One region of the Arthrobacter sp. 10T425 genome, then DNA from elsewhere that is predicted to be linked to it. Evidence: riboswitches for the same ligand, from Rfam matches in the RefSeq annotation. Region 1 holds a riboswitch; each other region holds the start of a gene.
The links. Region 1 has a riboswitch for cyclic di-AMP ahead of AC1DDH_RS09295 (M23 family metallopeptidase). Riboswitches for the same ligand answer to the same signal wherever they lie in the genome.
Positions count from the first base shown of each region.

Region 2: another riboswitch for cyclic di-AMP. It lies ahead of AC1DDH_RS00880 (hypothetical protein); the one in region 1 lies ahead of AC1DDH_RS09295 (M23 family metallopeptidase).
Region 3: another riboswitch for cyclic di-AMP. It lies ahead of AC1DDH_RS17355 (aggregation-promoting factor C-terminal-like domain-containing protein); the one in region 1 lies ahead of AC1DDH_RS09295 (M23 family metallopeptidase).

Region 1 covers NZ_JBFTGZ010000006.1:102,951-112,609, forward strand. The annotation lists gene AC1DDH_RS09260 (helicase-associated domain-containing protein) at 1-770, opposite strand, end outside; gene AC1DDH_RS09265 (hypothetical protein) at 781-1,014, opposite strand; gene AC1DDH_RS09270 (cold-shock protein) at 1,192-1,575, shown strand; gene AC1DDH_RS09275 (DUF3027 domain-containing protein) at 1,584-2,213, shown strand; gene AC1DDH_RS09280 (MFS transporter) at 2,258-3,577, shown strand; gene serC (phosphoserine transaminase) at 3,639-4,769, opposite strand; gene AC1DDH_RS09290 (iron-dependent transcriptional repressor DtxR) at 5,129-5,824, shown strand; cyclic di-AMP (ydaO/yuaA leader) riboswitch at 5,975-6,189, shown strand; gene AC1DDH_RS09295 (M23 family metallopeptidase) at 6,194-7,015, shown strand; cyclic di-AMP (ydaO/yuaA leader) riboswitch at 7,152-7,321, shown strand; gene AC1DDH_RS09300 (NlpC/P60 family protein) at 7,617-8,375, shown strand; gene AC1DDH_RS09305 (HNH endonuclease) at 8,595-9,095, shown strand; gene mobA (molybdenum cofactor guanylyltransferase) at 9,190-9,659, shown strand, end outside.
Region 2 covers NZ_JBFTGZ010000001.1:169,055-178,713, forward strand. The annotation lists gene AC1DDH_RS00835 (glycoside hydrolase family 16 protein) at 1-451, shown strand, start outside; gene AC1DDH_RS00840 (hypothetical protein) at 461-799, opposite strand; gene AC1DDH_RS00845 (aspartate/glutamate racemase family protein) at 1,104-1,757, shown strand; gene AC1DDH_RS00850 (glycoside hydrolase family 16 protein) at 1,849-2,967, opposite strand; gene AC1DDH_RS00855 (esterase/lipase family protein) at 3,237-4,034, opposite strand; gene AC1DDH_RS00860 (hypothetical protein) at 4,378-4,983, opposite strand; gene AC1DDH_RS00865 (DNA alkylation repair protein) at 5,109-5,813, shown strand; gene AC1DDH_RS00870 (cation:proton antiporter) at 5,872-7,077, opposite strand; gene AC1DDH_RS00875 (hypothetical protein) at 7,074-7,322, opposite strand; cyclic di-AMP (ydaO/yuaA leader) riboswitch at 7,524-7,726, shown strand; gene AC1DDH_RS00880 (hypothetical protein) at 7,734-8,420, shown strand; gene AC1DDH_RS00885 (sensor histidine kinase) at 8,566-9,567, opposite strand; gene AC1DDH_RS00890 (response regulator transcription factor) at 9,560-9,659, opposite strand, start outside.
Region 3 covers NZ_JBFTGZ010000017.1:17,564-27,222, reverse strand. The annotation lists gene AC1DDH_RS17375 (HAD-IA family hydrolase) at 1-31, shown strand, start outside; gene AC1DDH_RS17370 (ArnT family glycosyltransferase) at 86-2,167, opposite strand; gene AC1DDH_RS17365 (glycosyltransferase family 39 protein) at 2,174-4,246, opposite strand; gene AC1DDH_RS17360 (bifunctional glycosyltransferase family 2/GtrA family protein) at 4,247-5,680, opposite strand; gene AC1DDH_RS17355 (aggregation-promoting factor C-terminal-like domain-containing protein) at 5,841-6,680, opposite strand; cyclic di-AMP (ydaO/yuaA leader) riboswitch at 6,680-6,839, opposite strand; gene AC1DDH_RS17350 (sensor histidine kinase) at 7,023-8,633, opposite strand; gene AC1DDH_RS17345 (response regulator transcription factor) at 8,655-9,395, opposite strand; gene AC1DDH_RS17340 (hypothetical protein) at 9,638-9,659, shown strand, end outside.

The DNA of each region.
Region 1 (9,659 bases):
GGTACCAGCAGCCCGCGCGCCAGCAGCCAGTCCACGGGGCCGACGTCGGCGCCTTCGTGGAGCACGGACGCCCGGCGCTGCGCCTGCGGGACGGCGCCCATGGCCCAGTTCCCGAACCGGGCCAGAAGGGCGGCGGTCCGGTCCGGTGCGGTGGCCAGGATTTGCTGGAGCGATTCCGGTGTTGCCGTCCAGTGCTGCAGGGACAGGGCGGCTTCCATCGGCGTCGTGGCGGGAGAGATGGACGCCCCGGCGCGGTGAAGTTCCCCCACCAGCTGCACCACGCGCTGCGTGAAAGCAGGCTGGAGCCGCACCAGTTCGGTGTAGCTGCGCCCCAGCCCCGCAGGGTAGATGCCAATCACGTCCTTGAGGCTGCCGACCGGAAGGTAGTGGCGCTGCTTGGCGGCGGCGGGGGTCGCGCCGTGCGGCGGATCTGCGCGGTGGACGAGGGCCAGTTCCTGCAGGGAATGGAGGAGCCGGTCGACGGCGGCAACCGAGGAGCCGTTGATCAGTTTCTTCAGCATCGCCGCCGACGCGCTGTGCCCGGTATCGGCGTTGGTGCACAGGTGCAGGGTTTCCAGGACCTGCATCTGCGGGCGGTTGAGCCGTTCGAGTGCCCGCTGGACGCTGACGCGTCCGCTGGCGCGGGCGGCGAGGGCGGCGAAGTCCGGGACGCCGGGAGAAATCAGGTCCGGCCGCGCGGAGAACAAGGCCCGCAACGATTCGTCGCTTCGTGCCTGAAGTTCCTTGCTGAGCGCGCGGATGAGGGACATCGCTCCAACGTTACCTTTCGCCGGGCCCGCGCGGGCGGCGCCGGGCTGCCACCGCGTCTACAACGAGGGCCAGCATGAGCAGGAATGCCACCGGGAGGCCGTAGAGGGCCGTCGAGGTAATCCAAGCGGGCGCCACGGCATTGTTGAAGGCCATCGCCATGACAGCGCCGACGGCAACGAGGGACAGCACAGCAAGGGTGGCCGCTACGATCATCAAAGGCCGCCGGTAACGCGTCAGTGTCATGGGGGCAACGCTAACAGTCCGGCATCGCCCGCGCCTCAAGCCGTTAAAGTGAACCAGGCAGGATAACCTTGGAGATACAGACCAACACGGTCCGGGCAGTCATACCCTGAACCCGCGTATCCATGCGGATGCGGTGACCGCCGGCCGTGTCCCCGCAGAACGAAGAAGGTTGATTACGTGCCTACCGGCAAGGTCAAGTGGTATGACAAGGAAAAAGGCTTCGGATTCCTCGCGGGCGAGGACGGCCAGGAAGTCTTCCTGCCCAAGTCCGCGCTGCCCGAAGGCATCACGGAGCTCAAGGCCGGCACGCGTGTTGAATTTGGTGTAGCCGACGGACGCAAGGGTGCCCAGGCCCTGGGCCTGCGCGTGCTGGACAAGACGCCGTCCATCGCCAAGGCAAAGCGGCCCAGCGCCAAGGACCTTGCCCCGCTGGTCCAGGACCTCGTCAGCGTGCTGGATAACCTGTCCGGGACCCTGTCCGCGGGCAAGTACCCGGAAGGCAACAAGGGCAAGGCGATCGCAGCGGCCCTCCGTAAGGTTGCCGACGAGCTGGACGTATAAGGCTTTTGATGACTCAGGAACCTGATCAGTTGCCGGCGCCGGATGCCGGAACCGCAGCGCCCGCCGGGGCCAAAGCAACCGGCTCCAAGCAGGGAATCCGCCCGCGCGCCGGCGTGCCCGTCTGGCGCACCGGCAAGCCTGACGCCTTCCTGGCCGCCGCCGTCGACGTCGCCCGCACCGCGGTGGAGGGCATTGCCCCCGCCGAGCAGATCGGCGAGCACATCGGTGCCCGGAGCGAGGGCGACCGCCTGGTGACCCACCTGTTCGAATCCAGGCTCCCCGGATACCTGGGCTGGCAGTGGTACGCCGTGCTGACACGCAACTCGCGCTCCAAGGTGGTCACGGTGGACGAACTTGGGCTCCTGCCCTCCGAGGACTCCATCCTGGCACCGGCCTGGGTTCCGTGGGCCGAACGGGTCCGCCCGGAAGACGCGCAGGCTGACGAGGCTGCCGAGGCGCCGTCCGGTTCCGAAGCGCCGTCACAGGCGTCCGACGCCGACCAGCAGGATGACGCCGACGCCGACGCCGACGCCGACGCCGACGCCGACGCCGACGCCGCTGACGCCGACACTGACGCCGACGACGCCACTGACACCGACGACGACGAGCGGGAACGCTCCACGGGCGAGGCCGACTAGCGGTTGGAAGCGTCCGGGAGGGTGTCTGGGGAGGGCTGGGGCTGATGTCCACGTTCAAATCCCTGCACATCCTGAACTACCGGGTCTGGTTCGTCGGCGCCCTCATTTCCAACGTTGGCACCTGGATGCAGCGCACCGCCCAGGACTGGCTGGTGTTCGCCCACCTGACGGCGCACGATGCCGGGGCGGTGGGAATCACAATGGCCCTGCAGCTGGGCCCGCAACTCTTCCTGGCACCCGTGGCCGGGCTGGTCGCCGACCGGTTCAACCGCAAGAGGCTCCTGGTGCTGACGCAGTCCGCCATGGCGCTGCTGAGCGCGGGGCTGGGCATCCTGGTGGTCACGGGCGCGGCGCAGCTCTGGCACGTCTACGCCTTTGCCCTGATGCTCGGGGTGGTCTCCGCCCTGGACGCCCCCGTCCGGCAGACCTTCGTCTCGGAACTCGTCCAGGACGACTACCTGCCCAACGCAGTGGCCCTGAACAGCGCGTCTTTCAATGTTGCCCGGATGATCGGTCCGGCCGTCGCCGGCGTGCTCACGGCCGTCGTCGGGCCCGGCTGGGTCTTCCTCATTAATACGCTCACCTTTGTGCCCCTGTTGCTGAGCCTGGCGAAAATCCCGTCGTCGTCGCTGCGCCGGCTGCCGCGGGCACCGGCGGGCAAGGGCAGGATCCGGGAGGGGCTGCGCTATGTGAGGTACCGTCCGGATTTGGTCGTGGTGCTGGTGGCGATCTTCATCGTGGGAACTCTGGGGCTGAATTTCGCCCTGTTCATCGCGGCCATGGTGGGGACCGAATTCGGCCTGGACGCGGGGGCCTTCGGCCTGATGAATTCGATCATGGCCATCGGATCCGTCGCCGGGGCCCTGCTGTCCGCCGGGCGCGGCAAGCCACGGCTGCGGGTCATCTTCGGGGCGGCCGCCGCCTTCGGCGTGACCTCGGGCATCGCAGCGATGGCCCCGAACTACTTCTGGTACGGCGTCGCACTTGTGCCCGTGGGGCTGTTCGCGATCACCATGATGACGAGCGCCAACGGGTACGTCCAGACCACGACAGAGCCCGTAATGCGGGGCCGGGTGATGGCCCTCTACATGGCGATCTTCATGGGCGGAACCCCCCTTGGTGCGCCGCTCGTCGGCTGGGTGGCAAACACCGCCGGCCCCCGCTGGTCCATGGCGGTCGCGGCGGGCGCCGGCCTGCTGGCGGCCCTGATCGGGCTGGTGTGGATCATCCGCGCGAAGCACCTGCGGCTCCACTTCAACCGCCGCGCCCACGGGCTGCGGTACTTCCGCGTCGAAAGCCGGACCGGGGCGGCCGGTGCCGGCAGGGACGCGCTGCCGGAGGCACAGCAGGGCGGACGGACCTGAAACGACGACGGCGCCGTCACGGCTTAGGTTCTCAGGGGCCGTGACGCCGCCGGACGCAGGGCTACTTCTTCAGTTCCGCCACGACGAAATCGATGCACTCGAGCAGTGCCGAGACATCGTCGGGCTCGATCGCCACGAAGGTGGCGATGCGCAGCTGGTTGCGGCCCAGCTTGCGGTACGGCTCGGTGTCGACGACGCCGTTGGCGCGGAGCACCTTGGCGATGGCCGCGGCGTCGATCGAGTCATCGAAGTCGATCGTGGCGATCACGTTCGAGCGGTCCTCGGCCTTGGCCACGAACGGCGTGGCGTATTCGGACGCTTCGGCCCAGCGGTAGATGCGGCCGGCAGAATCCGTGGTCCGGCCGGCGGCGAAGTCCAGGCCGCCGTTGGCGTTGAGCCACTGCACCTGGGCGTCCAGGGTCACCAGGGTGGCCAGTGCGGGGGTGTTGTAGGTCTGGTTCAGCCGGGAATTGTCGATCGCCGTCTGGAGGTCAAGGAAGTCGGGAATCCAGCGGTCGCCGGCCTTGATCCGTGCCGCCCGTTCCAGCGCGGCCGGGGAGAACAGGCCCAGCCACAGGCCGCCGTCGGATGCGAAGTTCTTCTGCGGCGCGAAGTAGTACACGTCCGACTCCGCCACGTCCACGTCCAGCCCGCCCGCGGCCGAGGTCGCGTCCACGAGCACCAGCGACCCCTCGTCGGCGCCGGCCACCCGCTGGACGGGGGCGGCCACGCCGGTTGAGGTCTCGTTCTGCGGCCACGCATAGACGTCGACGCCGGCCTCCGCCCGGGCGGTGGGGCGGGTGCCGGGTTCGGCCTTGATGATGGAGGACTCGGCAAGGAACGGCGCCTTGTTGGTGGCGGAGGCGAACTTCGAGCCGAACTCGCCGAAGGACAGGTGCTGCGCTTTGTTCTCCACGAGCCCGAAGCTGGCAATGTCCCAGAACGCGGTAGATCCGCCGACGCCCAGCACGACTTCATAGCCTTCCGGTGCCCGGAAGAATTCGCTGAGGCCGCTGCGCACCGAGCCGACCAGGTTCTTCACGGGTGCCTGGCGGTGCGAGGTCCCCAGCAGCTTCGACGATGCCGCGGCCAGGGCGTCCATCTGTTCCGGCCGGACTTTGGACGGGCCGGCGCCGAACCGTCCGTCCTTGGGCAGGAGGTTGGCGGGGATCGTGATGCTGGTGTCGCTCACAGTGGCTCCAATTTTCGGCTGGTTCGTAGCGTGGCTGGGAGGTGGCGGGCAGGGATGGCTACCACGGACCCCCCTTTTCATTCTGCCTGTTTCATTCTGCCTGTTTTATTTTGCCTGACAGCTCCCGGCGATACGGAAAAAGGCCTGTCATAGTCCGGTCATTGAGACGCCGGGGACGGCCGGCCGGCTGGGGCTGGGATAATAGCTCCAGGTCGATCGAAAGATTATCCGGAGTAATTCAAAATAGGCTAGGCTGGCATGCGAACGTACGGCGGTTCCCGCCTGGGCGCATCCTGCATGCAGCCCGCACGCGGTACGGTGGGAATGACGCTAGGACTGCGCTCGAGGAGCTGAGCTGAATGACGGATCTGATCGATACCACGGAGATGTATCTTCGGACCATTCTGGAACTTGAAGAAGAAAACATCGTTGCCCTCCGCGCCCGCATCGCCGAACGGCTCCGCCACTCCGGCCCCACTGTGTCCCAGACGATCGGCCGGATGGAGCGCGACGGGCTGGTGGTTGTTTCCGGCGACCGGCACCTTGAATTGACGGAAACCGGACGGAAACGTGCAATCGGTGTCATGCGCAAGCACCGTCTGGCCGAACGCCTCCTCGCGGACGTGATCGGGCTCGACTGGGCCTACGTCCACGAGGAAGCGTGCCGCTGGGAACATGTCATGAGCGAACGCGTCGAGCGAAGAATCTTCGAGATGCTCAACCACCCGACAGTCTCGCCCTACGGAAACCCTATTCCGGGGCTTGCGGATCTTGGCGGCGTTCCCAATGGCGCCCCCGTGGACAGGCCTGTGAACCTGCTGGAGGCCATGGCCGGCTACGGGGTAAGTTCCCGGGTTACGGTCAACCGGCTCGCGGAGCCGATCCAGGTGGAGCCGGAGCTTCTGGCCCAGCTCGACGAGGGCGGAATCAGGCCTGGCGCGCTTGTCTCGCTGGAGCGGGTGGGGGAGTACATCTCGGTCCGCGTCCCCGATATCGAAGGTGCCCTGGAACTGCCGCCCGAGGTTGCCGCGCACGTCTTTGTAACAGTCGCCTGACCAGCCACTACGCGCCGGTCATGGGACGACCCATGAGTTGTCCACAATTGCGGTTACGGATTTATTACCGGGCGGCTTAATCGCCTATAGTTAGTGCCCAGTACCGATACCAAAGCGTTACCTGATCCGAAGCCGAGCCCTGCCAGCGGATCAGTCGCAGAACTACCTCCTGGCAGGGGCGGGGGAACCACTTTCGGCTGCTACTTCGGCAGCCTTGGGGTGAAGTCCGTCAGCGGCAAGCAGCTTCCACCGAAGGATCCCCTGGGGATGCATCTGTGCGTGGCTGCTTGCAACGGCGGACCGGGTCTTTGATCTCTCTGACCCGAATCCGACAGCTAACTTCGCAGGCCATCCAGAGAGGAACCGTTCTTGACCACCCAGACCTCCAGGGGCCGTCGCCGCGCGACCGGTCCCGCACCGGAGCCGCGTCCCGTCGTCGCACACACGGCCGAACGCCCGCGGGACGTGCACCGGGATGAACGCCGTCGCCGTCGCAGTCCGTTCCGCCAGGTCACGGACTTTGCCGCGGCCAGCGGGGTCGGGCAGAAGGCCGGGATCGCCCTGGCCGCAACTGGTCTGGTTCTGACCGTGACGGTCCCCGTCACGAGCCCGGTGATGGCTTCGAATCCGGGCGGGTCCGGCGCGCTCTCCGCTGCCGTGCAGCCGGATGTCACCGCTGCCGCCGCCGCCAAAGTCGACTTCAACCGCACGGCCGTCACCACGAAGGGCGATCCGGACGGGAAACTCAAGCAGCTGCTGAGCGCCCAGTCTGTGGGCACCATCACCCGCGCGGCATCGGCCGGCACCCTGGGTGCGCCGCTCGACCAGCTGGTCACGGCCTCGCCCTTCGGCTACCGTGTCAGCCCCATTACCGGGGGCGCGGGGGAGTTCCACCGCGGCCAGGATTTCGCCGCCCAGTGCGGCACGGCGGTCCACGCGGCCGCCAGCGGCACCGTGACCTTCAACGGCTGGCATCCCTTCGGCGGGGGGAACCGCGTGGTCATCGATCACGGCAACGGCCTGGAGACCACGTACAACCACCTGTCCTCGGCCTCGGTCAAGGTCGGCCAGAAGGTTTCCCGCGGTGACGTCGTCGCCATGAGCGGAACCACCGGCGCCTCCACGGGCTGCCACCTCCACTTTGAAGTGATGGTCAACGGCGATGTCGTTGACCCGCTCGGCTGGCTCTAAAAAGACGATGGGCTGCTCTCAACTTCCTGTGACACGCCGTGATCTGAATGTGACATTGGATCCGGACTGCTGTAGGGTTTGAAGCACGCCAACTTTTCCGAAGTTGGCGCTCTTGAGTGGATTGCCTAGCTCTGCCACCGCTCAAGGTCCGTTCGCATTACATCGTCTGGCAGGGGCGGGGGAACCAATTTTGGCCTTCGAAAGAAGGCCTTGGGGTTAAGTCGCAAAGCTTCCCAGGAAGCAGCGCGGCCGGGTGACTCCCATCCGAATCCGACAGCTCACCTCGTAGGCATTGGGAGAGGCTACTTTCGTGTCTTCACGCCACAATTCTGCGCGCATGCGCACCGGCGAGGCTCTGTCGAGCCCGCTGGAATCCACATCACGTGCCGCCCTTGCCGGCGCCCGGATTGGATCACGTTCCGCAGGCTCAATCTCTAGCGAGCCCGGACAGCATGCAGTTTCCGCTTTTGGCGCGTCTTCGCAGTACACCCTTCGCTAAGTAACCCATTTCGGGGCGATCCGGCGTACCCCCAAGATGCCGGAGCGTCCTCAGTCCGCGCCCGAAAGCGCGCGGTCCAAGGATCACGAAAGAGAGAACTTAATGACTACTCGTGCAAACGTTGCACGGCACCGCGCCGAGGTCACCAAGACCAACTCGCTGGCTGTTATTGCTAAGGCTGTCGGCGACAACGCCGGCGGCGTGGGTCGTCAGGCTGCGGTCATCGCCGCAGCTTCCGGTCTGGTCCTGACCAGCGGAATCGCAGCCAACGCTGCTGAAACCAATGTTCAGCGCGAATCCACCTCCGCTTCGGCCCTGGAAGTCCAGTCCGCAGCTCCGGCCACCATCTCGGCCGCTTCCACCATCGCGATCTCCTACGAGAAGCCCGCCGTGACCACCACGCCGGCTCCCGTTGTCGAGGCTCCCAAGCCCGTTGTCAAGGTCCAGGACGCCACGGCCACCCGCGCCGGCGGCACCGAGCTTGGCGTCAGCGGCGGCGTCGCTGCCCAGGCCCCCGCTGGCATCGGAAGCGGCGCAGGCGCGACCATCGCCGCCGCTGCCTACGCACAGATCGGCGTGGCGCAGGACTGCACCGCCCTCGCCACCAACGCCCTGGCCGCGGCAGGCATCCACTACCACGGCTGGCCGGCAGGTTACCTGTCCCTGGGCCGCACCGTGAGCGCCGCCGAGGCACGCCCGGGCGACCTCGCTTACTACCAGAACGGCGGCGTGGGCATGGCTCACATCGCGGTCTACGTCGGCAACGGCATGGCAGTGCACGGCGGCTGGAACGGCGGCACCACCGCGCTGTACAGCGTCAACGTCGGCTCCGGCCCGGTCTTCATCCGCGTCGGCGCCTAAGCACGAACCCCAGCATTCCGAAAGACCCCCGCCTGCAGGCGGGGGTCTTTTGCGTTGCCGTGCAGTGAACTTTCCGCGCCCGGGACCGCACCGGTGAAAAAATATTCGGTGATCCGGCACTTGAGTGTTTACTCTTGTGTTGTCGATCCATAGCCCGACCATGCAGAGGGCAGCCGGCCCTCGTGCCGCTGGCGGGTGCGGCCGTGAAGAGGTATGCGGATGCGCACTCTCGTTCTGAATGCTGGATATGAACCGCTGGCGGTCATCACCTTCCGCCGGGCGCTCGTCCTTGTCCTGACCGGAAAGGCCAGCGTGGTGGCCGAAGGGGACGACCCCGTGGTCGGCCCCCAGGACATTTTGGGCCGCCCGTCCGTGATCCTGCTGAACCGCTACATCCGGCCCAGGTACAACACAATGACTGCGGTGAGCCGCCGCGGCGTGCTGCGCCGGGATGCCCACCGCTGCGCGTACTGCGGCAAGGCTGCCCACACCATCGACCACATCCAGCCCAAATCGCGGGGCGGGGCCGACTCCTGGGAGAATCTGGTGGCGGCGTGCCTGCGGTGCAACAACGCCAAGAGCGACCATACGCCGGCGGAGATGGGCTGGAAGATCGGTTTTGTTCCGGGCCCGCCAAAGGGTGCCATCTGGCAGATCAAGGAACTCGAGAAGCCGACGCCGGCCTGGGATCCGTTCCTGCTGCCTGAATCGGCTGCCTGATCTGCCCCCTTGCTGATTGATCAGCCGGTGAAGACGCTGCCGGCGCACGTGACGGCTTGTTCGGTGGCCGCTGGCGCCGCGCTAGGCTGAAACGATGGAGTTCGATGCCATCATTCTCGCCGGGGGGCGGTCCTCACGCCTCGGCGGCGTGCCCAAATCCGGGCTGGTCTACGACGGCGCCACCCTCCTGGAGCGGTCACTGCGGGCCGCCGGCGCGGCGGGGCGCACCGTCGTCGTCGGCCCCGACCCCGGGGGCCTGCCCGGCGGCGTCCTGACCTGCCGGGAAGAGCCGCCCTTCGCGGGTCCGGCCGCAGCCATCGCGGCGGGGCTGGCCGCCCTGGCCGCCGATCACGCGAGCCGGCACGCAGCAGCCGCGCCCTATACCCTCGTCCTGGCGTGTGACATGCCCCGGTCGGAAGGCGCGGTCCATGCCCTGGCCGAGGCGCTGGCCGCGTCCGGTGCAGGCACGCCGGAAAGGGACGCGGCCGACGGCGTCATGGCCGTCTCGGCCGACGGCCGGAAACAGCCGCTCGCGGGCTTTTATGGCACGGCCGTGCTACATCG
Region 2 (9,659 bases), on a different contig from region 1:
CGGCGGCATGTCCGCCAGGTTTGCCCAACAGCGGTACGGCCGCTGGGAGGCCAGGATGAAAATTGGCCAGCGGGATCTGCAATATCACCCCGTCCTGATCCTGTGGCCGAACAACAACATCTCGTCCACGTGCGCCGAGATTGACTACGCCGAAGGGAGCGCTGACACCGCCCAAATCAAGTTCTTCCTGCACTACGCCTGCGGTGGCCCGAACTTCCAGACCACCGCGGCCAAGACGATCGACACCACACAATGGCATAACTATGCGCTCGAGTGGACCCCCGCCGGGATCGAGGGATACGTCGACGGGTCATTGTGGTTTGTGGACACGAACCCGGCGCATCAGCCCACGGTAGGCATGCACCAGACGGTGCAACTGGACTGGTTTCCCAACGGGACGCCCACCAAACCCAGCCAGATGCAGGTCGACTGGATCCGCGTTTACAAGTAAGCGTTGCGCTTACTCGCCCGAGGCAAATTCCGGCCGGAACGGGCCGGCAGCCTCCGACGTCATTTCGCGGTGCCCGTCCAAAGCCTTCAACGCCGCAAGGTGCTCCAGCAGGGCCCGTTCCGGATGTCCGGGATGCGCAGCCAGCTGCTGGCGCAGCAGCTCCCGTGCGCGGGCTTGTTCCGGGGCACTGTCGTCGAGGACGGCGTCAATGATTCTGGCGGCCTGATGTCGGATTCCGGCGGCAGATGCGGCATGTTCCGCACCGGATACCAGGTTCTCGGGATCCTGTTCTTCGAGGCGTCCTGGAGTGGACGACGGCTCCACCGACATGGCTGTTCCTTTGGTCATCGTTCCGGCTGAGTCCGGAACCGGCCTGCCGCCTTCCCCCAATCCCGGGTACTGTACCCGGGTCCTAAGACGGGCCACCGTGACAAACCTACAACGACGCCGGGCCGCCAACCCCACACGGGAGCGAAGTTTTCGCCAAGTTTCATGCACAAGGCACGGTGACGCTGCCCGCGGAATGCTAACGGCCGCCGGCGCCACGGGGCGTATCCGCTGCAGCGCTTGTGTTGGTCATCTGCCCGAAAAGACGCGGAAATACTCGCCGGGTAGCCTCGCACCAACGAATCCGTTCGAAAGGTAGTACGCCATGCGTGTTGGACTGATCCGGGTGATGACGACGTCGGACCGACGCCTGCTCCACGCCCGCGGGAAACTCCTCCAGGAAGCATTCGGATTTACCGTCACATCCCGCTGTATTCCGGACCAGCCGTCCGGCGTCTACGACCAGGCGTCGCTCGAATCTGCGGCCCCCAAGGTCGTCCGCCTGGCGAGGGACATGGCGGGGGACGCTGACGCCCTGATTATCAGCTGCGCCTCCGACCCCGGGCTGGCCGCCACCCGGGCAGCCGTGGATATCCCGGTCATCGGAGCGGGCTCCGCAGCCGCGGCCGCGGCTCTGACCTTCGGCGGCCGGATTGGAGTTTTGGGTCTCGGCGCACACGTACCGGGCCCGATCTCGGATGCACTGGGCGAACGCATGCTGCTCATTGACGGGCAGGGAAGGATCGAAACACCCGACGCCTTCCTCATGCCTGCCGGGATTTTCGACGCCCTCGCCGCGGCCCACATGCTGGTTGACGCCGGCGCCGACATGATCGTCCAGGCCAGCACGGGCCTGAGCAGCATCGGCATGGCGGACGTGCTCCGCCGCCGGCTCGGGGTTCCGGTGATCGACGCCGTGACGGCAGCCGGTTCGATGCTGGTCTCAGCGGTAGCCGCCCGGGAACTTCAAGGGGTTTGAGTCCTGCCGCCTGTAGCGGCGCGTCCTCGGCCAACACCAAGGCAGCCCCGCGCCGCAGTACGGCGCGGGGCTGCCTGGCGATTTGCCGGTCCTACTTGTAGACGCGGACCCAGTCGACCTGCATCTGTGAAGGCTTGGTGGCCGACCCGTCGGGGAACCAGTCCAGCTGCAGTGTCTGGTGCATGCCCACGGAGGGCAGGTGCGCGGGGTTCGTGTCGGAGAAGGTCTTGACGCCGTCGATGTAACCGGTGATGCCGGCCGGGGTCCACTCCACTGCGTAGTTGTGCCACTGGGTGGTGTCGATCGTCCTGGCCGCCGTGGTCTGGAAGTTCGAGCCGCCGCAGGCATAGTGCAGGAAGAACTTGATCTGTGCGGTGTTGGTGCTGCCCTCGGCGTAGTCGATCTCGGCGCAGTTGGGGGAGGTGTTGTTGTTGGGCCACAGGATCAGCACGGGGTGGTACTCCGGGTCCCGGGCGCTGGTCCGCATGCGCGTCTCCCACTTGCCGTATTTCTGCTGGGCAAACTTAGCCGACATGCCGCCCGTGGTGCCGGCCGAGTCGCCGCTGACTGTGGCCACGCCATTGGCAACCGACCAGGCCTGGGGGCTCCTGACACCCTTGCCGGCATGTCCGGATCCCTTGAAGACGCTCCACTTGGTGGAGTCGGGGGCGCCGGCCTTGGAGAACTCGTCACCCGCGACAACCGCACCCCAGCCCCGTGCCGTGGCGGCCTGGGAACCGTCGCCGGTCGCGGCGACTGCGGCCTGGGCAGCGACGGGCGCCGTTACCGCCGTCGGCGCCGGAGCGGCTGCCGCTTGGGCGCCAGCCGCAGGCGCGACCGGCGCAGCGGCCCGTGCAGGTGCCGCATCGGCTCCGGGAGCCGCAGGTGCACCGGCGGTGCCGGTGGCAGGCTTGGGGGCCGAGGGGACTGCAGGCTTCGGCGCTGCGGCCACTGAGGCCGCGGCCTTCGCGGCAGGATGCGCGGCCTGGGTTGCCGCCGAGGACGTGGAGTCCGCAGCAGAATGCGCGGCCCCGGTGGCCGGTGAAACGGCTGCGGCGCCCGTCGTGGGACCGGCGCCGCAGCCGGTCAGGGACAGTGCGCCCAGGCTCAGCGCAATCGCTACTTTGTTGAGCTGTGGTGCCGTGGAGCGTGCCTTCGGCCGTGCATCTTTGAACGTTGATTTATTGAACAGCGGTGTTTTCTTGAACAACGGACCCCTCCGGGCTTTCGTGGCTGGCACGCACAACCGACGCTGCCTGGGCGGCGGACAATGCGGGAAGTTTCATCCGGCCCCTGCCGCAAGGCATGGGCGAGCAGACGCCGAACGGCGCAACGGGGCCCTGCAAAGGGGCGGTCCGGGGCCCTGCATTCGGGCCGGGCCTCACGGCCAGCCGCCAACGTTACCGGACCGTTACCTCAGCCCGCAAACCTCCCGGATCCGGGACGTTCCGCATGCCGCCCCCGCCCGGGGGTGCCGCGCTACACGCAGCTGGGCTGATACGCCGGGTTGCCCGGGCGGCCGGCCGGCTGACCAAGAGCGTCCGACACGAGACGCTGGGTGACGGGGTCGTTGGGCGCCTGGTCATGGTCAACCACGTCTGCCGGGCACTTGTCCTGGATGGTGATATTGGTGACCTGCCGGGCCGGGCCGGCGAGGAACTGGCTGGGGTAGGGCGTCACCACCTCGTCGTGCGTCGTGGAGATCACCGTGTAGGCCGGACCAGGAACCGTGTCGCCAATGGAGTTGAGCTCGGTGAGGAATGGTGAACCTGCCTGCTGGTCGGCGCAGGCCTGGCAATTCGACCCTCCCACTGAGGTGGCCGGCGGAACGGCGTCCGGTGTCGGCGTGATGAGCCCGCGGGTTCCGTGGTTGGACGGGGCGATGCCCACCAAGTGGTTCACCTTGTCCGCGCCTCCAAGGAAACCGAGGTAGTAGCGCGGCATCATGCCGCCCTGGCTGTGGCCCACGAGATCAACTTTCCTGGCACCCGTTGAGGCCAGTACCTTGTCGACAAACGGGGCGAGCTGACGGGCTGAGTCTGCCACCGGGCCCGTGGCGTCGACGCCGTTGGTCGCACCGTAGTTCAGCGCGAAAACGCAGTAGCCCTGGCTTTTTAGCGCCGGCGACATCGTCGCCCAGTTCTTCGCCATGTTTTCGAAGGTTCCCGGCACCAGGACCACCGGGTAGGGGTGGGCTGCCGAGGGCTTGCAGGACCAGTCATTCGCGCCTGGCGGCGAAACGTCAACGGTGTCGGCCTGGGCCGCCGGCACACCCATCAGGGATGCGCCGAGCAGCGCCGAGGTCGCAGCTGCCAGCGCTGCGAGTGCTGCGGGCGTTTTCGGGTATGGCACGGATTACCTCTTCGGTTGGACACGTCATCTGTGACGGTCTGTGGAAATGGAAGTGAGGTAGGGGATCAGCCCCCGCTGTGATCCGACTCACGGCTCTCAATTCACGCTAGGGAAGGTGCTCCGCGGATCCCTCCAACATGCACGTTTGTGCATGCATTTTTCGACGGCGCTGGTGCCAGTTGGGGTTGCGTGGGGAGACTGCTGCACAGTTGTGCAGGTAGGGCATGCCGCCCGCCGTCGCCCCCGGTCACCTCACTCTCCGGTCACCTCACTCTCCGGGCGGAAAATCGTAGGAGGCCTGGATCGTCGCCGGCGCGGTGCCGTAGGACAGGACGATCTCGTCGTGCGCCTTGAACGGGAGGTCCCGGATCCCGGCGTCGAACTTCCGGCCGTTCACGTAAACGGTCCAGCCATCCAGCGAACCCCCACCGGTGCCGGGGGCGCCGTTGCCACCGAGGACGCCCCACTCCGTCAGGAGCTGCCCGAGGGTGAAGACCTGGCCGGCGGTGGGGGACTCGATGTGGACCACGCCCGTGGTGTCGTGGGTGTGCAGGGCTGAGATGCCGTTGGCCCTTTGGTCAACTCCGGTGGTGATGCCGATATTGGCCGGCACCGCGATGGGCTTGCCGTCCTTCAGCACGTCCAGATGTGCGTGATAGTGGTCCACGTTGCCCTCCGCCGTCAGCACAGTGAGGCCGGCCTGGGCGATCCGGCCGGGCGCCCCCGTGATGTCTAATGCGAAATCAGAGGCCGGCGCCGCGGATGCCGCAGGTGACTCAGGCGACGGTGCGGTAGATGGCGCAGGGGCAGCGCACCCTGCCACCCCCAGCGTCATGGCGGAAAGTGCGATGGCGAGTGTCAGCTTGGTGTGCATGGTTGCGTAAACCGCTTTCGATCGGAGGCTTGCCAGTTCAGTCTAGGCAGATGGTCCGGGCCCACCGCCCAGGACGGCTTGGCACCGCGTTTCCGCCGCGAGCCGCGAGGGGAAAGAATGGACAGGTGAGTGATGCCGGCGAATTCATCGACCTCTCGCTGCAGCGCGAAGCTTCCTGGCGCCGCGCTGAGCAGCTTCAGGCGCGGCTGGAAACGGAGCCGGCGGGCAGCGGCCTCCGGTTCTACGGCACGTCCGTGGGCGCCGTGCGCGGCACGGTCCGGGATGCCGGCCGCCGCTATCCCGGGCTGTCTCGCGATGAGGTCACTGCGCTGAGTTCCGAACTGTGGGGCTCCGCGATCGGAGGCTCCGGCCCGGGGGCCGCGCCGGTTTTCGAGCGCCGGCTGGCCGCCGTGGTCCTGCTGCAGGCCAACGTGAAGCTGCTGACCAACTCGGACCTCACCCGGCTGGAGGGCTTCATCCGGCAGGCGCGGGTGCGGGACCTTGTGGATCCGCTCGCCGTCGACGTCGTCGGGCCCCTGGTGGACGGACTCGATGTTCTGGCCAGGGTGCGGGCCGACAGCGTGCTGGACCGGTGGGTGCGCGAGCCCGATGCCTGGCTGCGCCGGGCCGCGCTTCTCTCGCCGTTGCTGGCGCTGCGCGCGGGCGCGGGGGACTGGGACAGGTTCCTCCGGCACGCCAACGAGGTGCTCGGCGAGCCGGGCGGGACGTTCGACGCCGACGGCACAGCTGTCCGGGATGCCGTCTCCCGGGTCCAGGCAGAGATGGCAAAGTGGAGGCCGGAGCTGCAATTCACGTCAATTGGAGAATGACCCTCCGAAATTTCGCCGCCGGCTCGGCTTTGGCCCAGGCATTTAGACATTCGGACTGTCAGGCCTTCGGACCCCCCGGATCGCCCTGCCCAACGGCGCTGCCGGAATTTCCGGACTTGCCGCCGGCATTTGCCGGGACCGCGAAAGTCCTCGCCGCCCGTGACCCGGCGACGGCGCCCGCGGCTATGGTGACCAGCGCTCCCACCAGCAGGGCCGCGGCCTCGCCCGGGAGCAGGACCTGAAGCTGCGTGCCGATGCTCGCCGCAGCCACCGGTACGCCAAGCTGGGCCGCCGACAACACCCCGAGCGACAGCGGGAGTCCCAGGAAAGCCAGGTCGGCGTGGGCCAGCAGGGCCCCGGCCCCCAGCAACAGGCCGAGGGCCATCATGTCCGGGTGCCCGGCCAGGTCCCTTAGAGTCAGCGATGCACCCAGCCACACGAAGAAGAGCGGACCCAGGAAGCCGTCGCTGAGCGCGAACAGTTGCCGGGCCAGCCGCCGCGGTTCGCCGACCGCAGCCATCACCAGGCCGAAAGAAAAGCCTGCCATCATCACAGACACATTGCTCCACGTCGCGACACCGGCCAGGGTGAAGAGCACGGCCAGCTGGATCCGTAGCTCCAGGGCAAACTTGCGGCTTTCCGAGAGCCGGTGCACGCGCCGACGGATTCCCTGGCGCTCCAGCCAGCGCAAGCCGACAAAGAGCACTACCGCGCACCCGGTCACCGCGAGGACACCCAGCGCCGCCTGGACTGCGTGGGGCGGATCCACCAGGAGCGGCAACGCCACAATGCAGGCTGTGTCGGCTATTGCCACCTGCGCTGTCATAGCGACGACATCTGGCCCGCCGAGGCGCAGGGAATCGACGATTGGAAGCACCAGGGCGGCCGACGAGGAGGCCAGCAGCACGACGTAGAGGGGAGCATGTCCAGTCCCGAACAGCAGTCCGATGCCGGTTCCGATCACCACCGCTGCCGCTGCGGCCACCATCGCCCGGCGGGAGCCTTTGCCGAGGGCGCCACGGATGTGCGGATCCCGCACGGGAACGTGGGTGCCTGCCACGAACATCATCAGCGCAAACCCGATATTGGCCAGCAGGGTGAACGTCGGGTCCGCGGGGTCCACCAGGGCCAGGCCTGAGCGCCCGATCGCGATGCCGGCCAGCAGCTCACCCAGCATGACAGGCAAGTGCCAGCGCGCCGGCAGGGCCAGCAGGGGGCCAGCCAAGGCGATGACGGCGATCAGCGCCAGCGACAGGAAGGTCACGGTTCGCGGCGGCCGGCCGGCGCCGGGCCTGACCGCCGTTCCACCACCGCATAGGCCTTGCCGTCCAGGAAAGCCCAGTCGTTGACAACCATGTACCCGAGCGCGTCCACCCGGTCATTGAGGATGTGCTCGTCGAAACCCCCGTCGCGCGGTTCCGCGTCCCATGTGCTCACGTGGACGTCCCCGCCGTCGAGGATCAGCAGCTCGGTGTTGACGTCGAAATCCTCTTGGGGCTGAGTGCTCAACTGGCAGATGGCGACACAATGGCTGTTCATTTTCGGGCCTCCGCTTCCGGTGGTGCTGATGGCATCATCCTATGTTCGGAAACGGCGCCGCCCTATGGGCAAATTGCGGCCCGGCATCACGGCTCCGTTACCTGAATGTGACTTTCGGGTGCGGTTCGCGCTACGGTTGATGAGTGCCTGTTGTCTCCGATACGGGCGCTCCCCAGCCGATTGCCTAACTCTGCCGCGGCCCGGGGGTAACTCGCATCAACGTCCGGCAGAGACGGGGAAACCACTTTTGATCTGCTGATATGCAGGTCTTGGGGTGAAGCCGCACAGTGCCCGCAACGACGGGCCCGGGAGTGCGGCCGGGTGCCTCCCATCCGAATCCGACAGCTCACCTCGCAGGCATTGGGAGAGGCTACATTTTTCATGACTTCAGTCAATACTTTTGCGCGCCATGCCGCCGTCCTCGCCGCCGCATCCGGCCTGGTCCTGACCAGCGGAATGGCCGCCAACGCCGCCACCGCCCCCGTGCAGCGTGACTCTGCTCCGGCGTCGACCGTCGACGTCACCGGACAGGTCAGTGCCCCCGTCAGCGCCGATTCAAGCGTCAAGATCAGCTTCGAGCGCCCCGCAGTGGATTCTGTTGCCGCGCCGGTCATCGAACAGCCCGTCGCACCGGCTCCGGCTCCCGCTGCAGCTCCGGCGGCAGCGCCCAAGGCTCCGGCCAAGCCGGTCATCCAGGTGCAGGCCGCTCCGGCAGCAGCTCCGGCTGCAGCGCCGGCCGCGCCGCCCGCGGGCGGACGCAACGCCATCATGCTCTCGGCCGCCTACAGCCAGGTGGGCATCACCCAGGACTGCACCGCCATGGTGGAAAAGGCCCTTGGCGCCGCGGGTAAGCCCGTTGGCGACATCGGTCCCCGCGCGTTCCTTGGCCTTGGAACCGTTGTGGCGACGCCGCAGCCCGGTGACATGGTGGTCCAGTCCGGCCACGTCGGCATCTACGCCGGCAACGGCCAGGTGGTCAGTGGCGGCATGAACGGCAAGAACCAGACCATGGTCCACCCGCTGTCCTGGCTCACCGCGACCGGCGGCGTGACGTTCGTCCGCGCCTAAGCCGCACGGCCCCGACCCGGGGCCAGACAATCCGGAAAGACCGGCGCTCGAGTTCCCTTGGGGGCAACTCGACCGCCGGTCTTTCCTGTCTCCGCATTCGGGAGTCCGGGATCCCGTTGGCATATCTTTCCCCGGCGCATGGACCTCAGGGATTCCCGCTGCCCATGAGCGGAAGCATCAACTTCATGACGGTTCCCTCGTCGCCCGTCGCGGCCACCTCGACGGTGCCCCCGGCCGCGACGGCAATCTCCCGGACCAGGGCCAGGCCTATGCCAAAGCTCCGCTGTCCCTGTGAGGTGCCGGCCGTCCGCACGAACCGGTCAAAGATCCGGGCCTGATCGACGCCGGTGATTCCGGTCCCGGAGTCCGCCACCGTGATCACGGCGCGCTTCTGCTCGATTGAGGTCGTGATGGACACGCGGCCGCCCGGAGGCGTGTGGGCCAGCGCGTTGTCCGCCAGGGCCAGCACGGCACGCCGCAGCGCATTCTTCTCGATCCGGGCCAGCGGCCGGGCATCGGCAGAGAATTCCAGACGCACCTGGCGCTGCTCTGCCACCTGCTGGAGGCTGCCGGCGACGCTGGCGGCAGCGTCGGCGAGGTCGGCAGGGGGCGAGGAACGGTCCGGGGCCTCCGCGGTTGCCGCGAGGAGCAGTTCGTTGACAATCCCTGTCAGCGTCGCGGCGTCCTCCCGGATCCGGGCCAGGTCGTGGCTTTGCCTGGAGCCGGGCACAGTGTTGCGCTGGGCCAGCTGGATCCTGGTGTCCAGGATGGTCAATGGCGTGCGCAATTCGTGGCTGGCATCCTGGATAAAACGCCGCTCCCTTGCCAGGGCATCACTGAGGGGACGAATCGCGCTGCGCGCACTGAGCCACCCGACGATTCCGGCCAGCAGGATTCCCGCCACCCCGGCGATGATCATGGCTTCGAGGACGTCTTTGGAATCCAGGTAGGTGTAGGCCGTCCCGGCCGCCGCCGAGCCCGGCACTTCAGGATGGGCCAGTTGGTTCGTGAGGTACAGCGCCGTGGCGGCGAGCAGCCCGAGAACCATGACCGCGCACGCAGCACTGATCCGCACCGCGACCTTGAGGGAAGCCTTGCGCAGGATGGAGTGGTCCGGATTTCCGCCGGCCGGCCGGCCGTCACTCATGGGCTTCGCCAATCTGGTATCCGAGGCCGTGCACCGTGCGGATCACTGCTTTGGAGATCTTCCGGCGCAGGTGATGAACATAGGTATCGATC
Region 3 (9,659 bases), on a different contig from region 1:
CGGCATGCGCACCCTGTCCTTCACTTTCTAGCCCCCACCTTCCAGCCCCGCCGCCGCCCGGCCCGGACCCGGCGGCGTCGCCCGCCTACCCGGCCAGCAGGTACACGCTGGTCCCGCCCACGGTCCGGGCGGTGAAGTTGTCCTGCACCCAGGCGGCAATCTGCGCGGCATCGTTGGCTCCGCTTTCGCCCTGCATCAGGCGCCCGGCAACGAAGTAGTGGATCCGGCCGTCGGCCACGTATTGCTGGAACTGCGCCAGGGTCGGTGCGGGGTCCGTGCCGTTGAACCCGCCCACGGCCATCACCGGGAGCTGCGTCGCCAGTTGGTAGCCGGCGGCGTTGTTGGATCCGACGACGGCGGCGGCCCACGTGTAGGGCCCGGCATCTGTCTGCAGCGCGGCCACGAGCGCCGCCGACGGCGTGCTGGCCCCGAGCAGGCCGCCCATTCCGCCCGCCCCTGGTCCGCGGCCTGTGCCTGTGCCTGTGCCGTTGGCCGTCGTGGCACCGCCGAAGCCGCCTCCTGCCGCGCCGCCGAGGGCCGGCGGTATCCCGGCCCCGCCCCGTCCGGACACGGACGGCCCGGCGCTGACAATCGAGCCGCTGTGGGCCGTGGCCGCGGTGGACAGCGAGTAGGCCAGCGGACCGGCGAGGGCCGCGGCGACGGCGAGCGCCGCCGTCGTTCGCGCCACCGTCTTGGACGCCATCATCCCCGTCCCTTTCACCCCCGCGGCCCCCTTGGCGCCCGGGGCCCCTGCGGCCAGCACGAGGCCGGCGGCGGCGAGCGCGCCCAGCAGCGTCACCCAGCGCAGCCACGGCATGTACGCCGCGGTGCGGACCAGGAGTTCGGCGGCCATGGCGCCGGCCGCCACGATCGCCACCGCGAGGACGGCGGCGGCCACGGGCTGGTTCCGTCGCTGCCAGAGCAGGACGCCGCCGAGCCCGGCGAGCCCGGCGATCCCGGGCGCCAGCGCCACCATGTAGTACGGGTGGATGATCCCGGCCATGAAGCTGAACGTCAGCCCGGTAACGGCAACCCAGGAGCCCCAGATGATCACCGAGGCCCGTACCGGGTCGGTGCGCGGCGCGCGGCGGCCCAGCCAGAGCAGCCCCGCTCCGAGCAGCAGCGCCGAGGGCAGCAGCCAGGCGATCTGGCCGCCGAACTCGCTGTTGAAGAGCCGGAACAGCCCGGGCGTGCCCCAGCCGTTGCTGCCGCCCACACTCCCGGTTTCATCGCCGTTCAGCCGGCCCAGGCCGTTGTAGCCCAGGGTCAGTTCCAGGATGGAGTTGTTCTGCGAGCCGCCGATGTACGGGCGGTCCGCCGCGGGAATGAGTTCGACGGCGGCCAGCCACCACCCGGCGGCGACGGCCATCGCCGCGCCCGCGCCGAGCAGGTGAAGAATGCGCCTGCCTGCCGCTGCCGGCGCCGCGAGCAGGTAGGCCACGGCGAAACCGGGGACAACCAGCAGGACCTGCAGCTGCTTGGTGAGGAACCCGAAGCCCAGCAGCACCCCGGCGAACAGCAGCCAGCGCACGCGCGCGTCCTGGATGGAACGCAAGACGGCGTAGGCGGCCGCGGTCATCAATAACACCAGCAGGGCGTCGGGGTTGTTGAACCGGAACATCAGCACGGCCACCGGTGTCAGCGCCATGACCGCACCGGCGAGAAGCCCCGCGCGGTGGGCCAGGCCGGCGTCGGCCGTGGCGGGGGCCGCGGCCCGGCGGACGGCCAGATAGACCAGCCAGACCGTGCCGACCCCCATGAGAGCCTGCGGCATCAGGACGCTCCAGGAGCTCAGCCCGAAGATCCGCACCGACAGGCCCATCACCCACAGCGACGCCGGCGGCTTGTCCACGGTGATGGCGTTGGCGGCGTCGGAGGAGCCAAAGAACCAGGCCGCCCAATCCTGCGACCCGGCCTGGGCCGCCGCGGAGTAGAACGCGTTTGCCCAGCCGGAGGCGCCGAGGTTCCACAGGTACAGCACGGCCGTGGCCAGCAGCAGCCCCGCCAGTTCCAGCCGCATCCGCAGGGCCGGGGCGCCAGGGACGGCGCGCGTGCCGGCGGCAGCCGGGGGCTCCAGTCGCCGACGGCGGTCCCGGGCTTGCGGCCGCGGCCGCCCCGGCATGCGGGCCGGCGCCGTGTCGGGGCGGGGGCTCAGGGTGTCAGTCATGGCGGTCTACGCTCCCAGTTTGTAGACGGTGGCGTTGCCCACGGTCTGGGCCTGGTAGTTGGCCGCGACCCAGGTGGCGACCTCGGAGTTGCCTCCGCGGCCTCCGCCCATGCCGCCCATGCCGCCGGAAATGAAGTAGCCGATCTCGCCGCGGTCCACCATCGCCTGGAACTGTGCGAGCGTCGGGTAGGGGTCGCCGCCGTTCCAGCCGCCGAGCGCGATCACGCTGGTGCCGGTGGCGAGTTCCAGGCTCGCAGCCTGGGTGGCGCCGGAGACAATCGCGGACCACTTGGCGCCGGAGGATTTCAGCAGCGCGGTCAACTCCGCCGAGGACGTTTCCCCGCCGGGGCCGCCGCCCATGCCGGCACTGCCCGCGCCGTCAGTGCCGGCGCCGTCACTGCCGGTCCTGCCTGCCGCCCCGAAGCCGCCGCCCATCGCGGACGCGGTGGGGCCCGACGTGGGGATCGAACCGGAATGCGGCTGGGCGACGGTCGCCAGTGTCCACGCGGTGCTTCCGAGCCCGCCGGCAAGAAGGCAGAGAATCACGACGCCGGCCGTGGCGGCCTTGCGGAACCGCGCCGGGAGAGCCGCCATGCCGTCCACCCGCAGGAGCAGGGCCGCGGCGGCGAGGACGCCCAGGACCACCACGATCACCCGGAGCCCGGGAAGCCAGGACGGGTCGCGGCCCAAGAGCACGGCGGACCAGACCGAGGTGGCCAGCACCGTCACGGCCAGGACAACCCGGGCGGGCCAGTAGGCCCGGCCCCGCCACAGTTCCAGGGAACCGATGCCGGCCAGCGCCGCGATGGCGGGGGCCAGCGCCACGGCGTAGTACGGATGTACGGTGCCGCTCATGAAGCTGAAGATCCCCGCAGTGATGACCAGCCAGCCGCCCCACAGCAGGAGCGCCGCACGGGTTTTTGAGGTCCTGGCCTCGCGCCGGGTGAACCACAGCCCGGCGGCCAGCAGGATCAGGGCCGCCGGCAGCAGCCAGGACACCTCGCCGCCGAAGCTGGTCCCGAACATCCGGGTAATCCCGGCCGCGCCGCCGAAGCCGACGTTTCCGTTGCCTCCCGGGCCGCCGGCGATACCTCCCAGGTTTCCTCCGCCGGGCATGCCCCCGCCTGACCCGGTGATCCGGCCCAGGCCGTTGTAGCCGAACGTCAGTTCCAGGAAGCTGTTGGTCTCAGACCCCGCCATGTACGGCCGGACCGAGGCCGGCGTCAGCTGGAACAGCACAACGTAGCTGCCGGCCACGACGGCGATCCCGGCGGCGGCCGCCAGCAGGTGCAGGAGCCGGCGGCCGAGGGTGGTGGGCGCCGCCCACAGGTAGGCCAGGGCCAGCCCGGGAACGATCAGGAAGCCCTGCAGCATCTTGCTCAGGAACGCCAGGCCGATGACCGCGCCGGCCGCGGCGAGCCACTTCCAGCCGGCCTTCTCGATGGCGCGGGTGGTGAGGTAGGCCGCCAGCACCAGGCACAGGGTGAGCATCGCGTCCGGGTTGTTGAACCGGAACATGAGGGCGGCCACCGGGGTCAGCGCCAGGGCGCCGCCGGCGAGCAGGCCCGCGGCCGGCCCGGACACCCGCTTGATGGTCAGGTAGAGAAGCCCGACAGCGGCCACTCCCATGAGCGCCTGGGGAATGAGCATGCTCAGGGCCGAGAAACCAAAGATCCGTCCCGCGAGGGCGGGAATCCAGAGTGCGGCCGGGGGCTTGTCCACCGTGATGGCATTGCCGGCGTCGAGGGAGCCGAAGAGCAGCGCGGTCCAGTCCTTGGTCCCGGCCTGGATCGCCGCGGCATAGAAGGAGTTGGCGTAGCCGGTGGCCTCCAGATTCCACAGGTACAACGCCGCGGAGACCACCAGGAGCAGCGCTGCCGCGGGCCGCACCCAGCGGGGCTGCGGTCCGAACAGCAGCCGGTCCCGGCGGCCTTGGGCGGCCGGCGCCGGGGACGCGGGCAGATGGGGCGCCGTCCCGCCGTCTCCGGGAACCTGGTGTGGCTGTTCCTCGGCGGCCGGCAGCCTGCCGGCCGGGGAACCGCCCTGGGCTCCGGCGGTGGGACTGATGGTTGCCGTCATTTACTTGGCCTTTTCTGTGCGGGGGAGGGAAGGATCGGGGGCGCCGGGCGCCGGAACGGCAGCGGCGGGCCTGTGGCGGAAAACCACCAACCGGAAGAGCAGGAACTTCACGGCCGTGGCGGCCAGGTTGGCGGCGGTAACCGTGAGCAGTTCAAGCCAGCGGTCCGGGGCCGCTCCCGACGCGGCGTGAACGAGGGCGAGTGCGCCCGAGGTCAGGGCCAGCCCGATGCCGAAGACCAGCAGCCCCTCAAAATGGTGGCGAGCCGCCTGGCTGCCGCCCTGGATGCCGAACGTGAAGCGCCGGTTGGCCGCAGTGTTGGCCACGGCAGTGGTGAGCAAGGCGAGGAAGTTTGCCAGCTGCGGGTCCATGAACCCGCGGCAGAGCAGGAAAATCGCCAGGTAGGCCAGGGTGGAGGCCACCCCGATGCTGCCGAAGCGGACGAGCTGTCCGAAGAGGCTTCCGCCGGGGCTTTGTTCCTGTGCCCGCGAGGCGGCCGGCAGCGGTCCGCGGGCCAGGGCCGCGCGCAGGTCGGGAACCGGGATCCGGCCCGAGACCAGGTCCCGGCTCAACCGTGCCATGCCGCGCAAGTCCGCGAGGGCCGTCTGGACGATGTCCACGCTGGAATCCGGGTCGTCGGTCCAGTCCACCGGGACTTCGTGGACGCGCAGGCCGCACTTTTCTGCCAGAACCAGCAGCTCGGTGTCGAAGAACCAGGCGTTGTCCAGCGTGTGGGGAAGCAGTTGCCGGGCCACGTCCGCCCGGATCGCCTTGAAGCCGCACTGCGCGTCACTGAAGTGGGCGCCCATGAGGGCCTGGAGCAGGAAGTTGTAGCTGCGCGAGATGAATTCCCGTTTGGGTCCGCGGACCACGCGGGAGTTGCGGGACAGCCGTGTCCCGATCGCCAGGTCGGAGTGCCCGGAAATGAGCGGGGCAAGGAGCGGGCCGAGGGCCGCCAGATCAGTGGAAAGATCCACATCCATGTACGCCAGGACCGGCGACGGCGAGGCCAGCCACACCTTGCGGAGTGCGTTTCCGCGGCCCTTTTCTGCCATATGGACCACCGTCACTTCGCGCAGCTCGCGGGCTACCCGTTCCGCGGCCTTGAGCGTTCCGTCGGTGCTGGCGTTGTCCGCCACGGTGATCCGGAAGGAATGCGGGAAGGCGCCGAGCAGGTACGCGTGGAGCCGGCGCAGGCAGGCCTCGAGGTCCCGTTCCTCGTTAAAGACCGGGATGGTGACGTCCAGCAGGGGCGTGCTGGCGCGCGTATCAATGGCCGTGCGCCGGCCGCCGGGGACGGTCAGGGCCCCGGCGATCGGGCCCGGGACGGGTGCGTCGGCCAGGGCAAGCCCCGAGGGTGCCCCGGGGGCCGCCGGGCCGGCCGGCGTCGCCGTGGAGCGGGGCAGGGTTCCTGTGGCCTGGTCTGTGAATGTCATGGCTCAACTTTCCCGGCGGCCCATATGAGGGCTTTAGGGTCAAGCTGTGCGGGGGCTGTGGAAGTCCGGGCCGCCGGGGCCGGTCCGGCCGTGGAGACGCAAAGAGGCCCCGGATCCATGCGGATCCGGGGCCTCCAGGGCGGGGGCGGCTAGTGCCGGTTTAGTACCAGTTGTGTGCGTAGTGGAAGTTCAGGGCACCGCAGGGGGAACCGTAGCGCGACTTGACGTAGTTCAGGCCCCAGTTGATCTGGGTCCGGTAGTTGGTCATGTAATCGGCGCCGGCGCTCGCCATCTTCGAGGCGGGCAGGGACTGGACCACGCCGTAGGCGCCGCTGCTGGCGTTCGTGGCGGTGGTCTTCCAGTCGGATTCCTTGGTCCACAGCTTGTGCAGGCACTGCATCTGGCCGGGTGCCCAGCCATAGCTTCCCAGCTGGGACGCGGCGTAGGCCTGCGCGCCGGCGGGGTCGTCGACTGCGACCGGCGCGGCTGCCGGTGCCGGTGCCGGAGCGGCTGCCGGTGCCGGAGCGGGGGCCGCCGCGGGAGCCGGAGCAGGTGCGGGGGCTGCCGCGGGGGCCGGAGCAGGTGCTGCCGCAGCTGCCGGTGCGGCAGCAGCGGGCACGTGGATCAGCGCTTCGGCTGCCTCAACCTCCGAGATCTGGGGAGCCACGTTCTTTTCCGTGGCAGCGGTCGGCCCAGCCACCTGGACCCGCTCGAAGTTGAGCTTGGCCAGCGGGTCAGCCATCGTGGCCGTCTGGCTCGCAACGTTCGCCGTGTGGGCGCCCGGCTCTGCCGCCTGGCTCGCGGCGCCGCCACCCAGCAGCAGCGCGCACGCGGCGGTGACGACGGCGGCACGGCGGCCGGTTACACCGAGCCCGGCGGCGAACCGCGACAGGGCGGATGCCTGCTTGACCGGTTCGGCGCGGTGGCGCGACTTGGCGGCGCCAACTGAGCGGGAATGCGAACCGCCGACAGGGCGTGTTTGTACCTGGAATTCAGTCATGGTGGCCTCTCAACGCCGGCGGAGTTAGCTGTCGGGTTCGGATGAGGTCATCCGGCCGCACGGAACATCACGTGTCGGCTTCACCCCGAGGGCGCATGAAAGCAGATTGCCCGGGAACTCTGGGTCCCCCGCCTCTGCCTGGTCCAGCGGAATCCGGGAAGCGGCAGAGTTTGGCGTCCGTCCGGATATGCGGCACCGATGGCGGCGCACGCTAACGACGCTACAGGACCCGGTCGCTTAAGTCACATTTTGGTAACAGGAGTCACAGTGCCGGGGTGTCGGGTTGCGCCGGGCTCGCCGGTCGACCGTCCGGGCCGTTTGCGCCGACGGCGGCCGTTCCGGTTACGCCGGCGGCGGCGAGGCGGGCAGCCGCACGGCGAACTCCGTGCGGCCCGGCCGGGACGTGACCTCGACTGTTCCTCCGTGGGCCTCCACGATCGACTGGACAATGGACAGGCCCAACCCGCTGGTGCCCTCGGACGTCGGCGCGGCGGTCGCCGTGCCGTGACCTCCGCGGCTGCCGGAAACGGCGCCGGAGGACGAGCGTGCGGGAGCCCCGGACCCGACCCTCGCCGTCGCGACGGCAGAATCGGCGGGGACAGCTGCGGGGTTCGACGCCGGATTGGTGCGCGAGGCGTCGGCCCGGGTGAAGCGGGCGAAGACCCGGCCGATAAATTCCGGGGCGATGCCGCTGCCATTGTCTGTCACGGTGACCACGGCACTGCCGTCAGCCGAGCGCATAACGCCCGTGACCACCTTGGTCCCGGGTTCCGTGTGCTTGCGCGCATTGGACAGCAGGTTGGCGAGGACCTGGTGAAGCTGGGTCGCATCACCGCGCACCACCACGGGCTCGTCCGGAAGTTCCAGCTGCCAGATGCGGTCCGGGGCCATGACTTTCTCATCGCTGACCGTCTCGATGGCCAGTTGGGTGAGGTCGACGTCGGAGATTTTGAGCGGCTGTCCCTCGTCCAGGCGCGCCAGCAGCAGCAGGTCCTCCACGAGCGTGGTCATCCGCTCGGACTGGCTTTGCACACGGGCGAGGGACCTCTCGCCGTCGGGGGTGAAATGCTCGGTCATCCGCATCAGCTCCGTGTAGCCGCGAATGGCCGTCAGCGGGGTGCGGAGTTCGTGCGAGGCGTCGGCGACGAACTGCCGGACCTTCATCTCGCTCTCCTGCCGCGCCTCGAGAGCGTTGGAGACGTTGTCCAGCATCTTGTTCAGCGCGTAGCCCACGCTGCCCACTTCCGTTCCGGGATGGGCCGCCGACGTCGGGACGCGGACCCCGAGCGCCACCTCGCCGGCGTCCAGCGGGAGACGGGAGACCTTGGTGGCAACCTCGGAGAGCTGTTCCAGCGGCTTCATGGTCCGCCGGATCAGGGCCGTGCCGGCGAGCCCGATCAGCACGAGCCCGCCTGCGGACACCACCACCATGGTCCAGACCAGGGAGGCCAGGGTGCTTTGTTTTTCTGCCAGCGGGAGTCCGGTCACAATCACGTCGCCGTACGGTGTTCGCGCCGCCGTGAGCCGGTAGGCGCCGGCCGAAAGGCTGCGGTCCACGGACACGCCGCTCGGGGTGAGGGCCAGGAGAACCTTGTTGTCGGCGGGGGAGAGGTTCTTGACCGCGCCGTCCCCGGCCAGGAATCCTGCCCTGCTGACTTCGCCGTCCACTATCCGTGCGTTAAGCGTCCCGACGCCCTGTCCCCGGGCTTCGAGGGGGTCGGGGCGTCTGCCCGAATCGTCCGAGGAGGGCCGGCCGAATTCGCTCGAACGGTGCGAGGCCTGGTCCAGCTGGGTGTCGAGTTGCCGGGTGAGGAAGAGGTCCATGGAGGCGTAGCTGAACAAGCCCACAGCGCCGCAGATGGCCACGAGCAGCGCCATGGCGACCAGGACCAGCCGGGTGCGCAAATGCCACGTCGACGGGTTGCGCCAGTCGCGTCCGGGGACGCGGGTCATGCCGGAAAGTGAGGGCACGGATCAGTCCGCCGGTTTCAGGACGTACCCGGCTCCGCGCACCGTGTGGATCATCGGAGCGTGGTTGGCGTCGACCTTCTTGCGGAGGTAGGAAATGTACAGTTCCACGATGTTCGCCTGGCCGCCGAAGTCGTAGTCCCAGACACGGTCCAGGATCTGGGCCTTGCTGATGACCCGTTTCGGGTTTTCCATGAGGTAGCGCAGCAGCTCGAACTGCGTGGCGGTCAGGTGCATTTCCTCACCGGCCCGGGTGACTTCGCGGGTGTCGACGTTGAGCACGAGGTCTCCCACCACGAGTTCGGCGGTGTCCATGGCGGCCACTCCGGAGCGCTGGACCAGCCGGTGCAGGCGCAGCAGCACCTCTTCCATGCTGAACGGCTTGGTGACATAGTCATCGCCGCCGGCCGCCAGTCCGGTGATGCGGTCCTGGACGGCATCCTTGGCGGTGAGGAACAGCGCCGGCACCTCCGGCGCGAACGCGCGGATCCTGTTCAGCAGTTCGACGCCGTCGAACCCGGGCAACATCACGTCCAGCACCAGCACGTCGGGGCGGAACTCCTTGGCTAGCCGGACGGCTCCGGGCCCGTCCTCGGCCACGGCCACGGACCAGCCGGCCATCCGCAGCCCCATGCTCATGAGCTCGGAGAGGCTGGGCTCGTCATCCACCACGAGGGCGCGGATGGGGGAGCCGTCCGGATGCGTGAGCTGGGGAAGGTTGTTGGTCATGGAGTGCGAAGTGGCCATGGGGACAACTCTCCGATCTGCCGGTTAGGCGGGGCTTTGGGGACCCTGTGCGGCACCTGTGAATCCCAGCCTAGCGAGCTGGATGCCGTTGCGGGACCGTACGGGCCGCGCCGGCCATGTTCAAACCCCTTTACCGTCCGGCGCCAACGTCACAGGCCGGGCTGTCGGCCCGCACAGCCCAGGCACAGGATCGCTCACCACTCTGGGGTGAACACCGATCCGCACCCTAAAGGAGAAATACCATGAGCGGTCAGCATCCCGGAG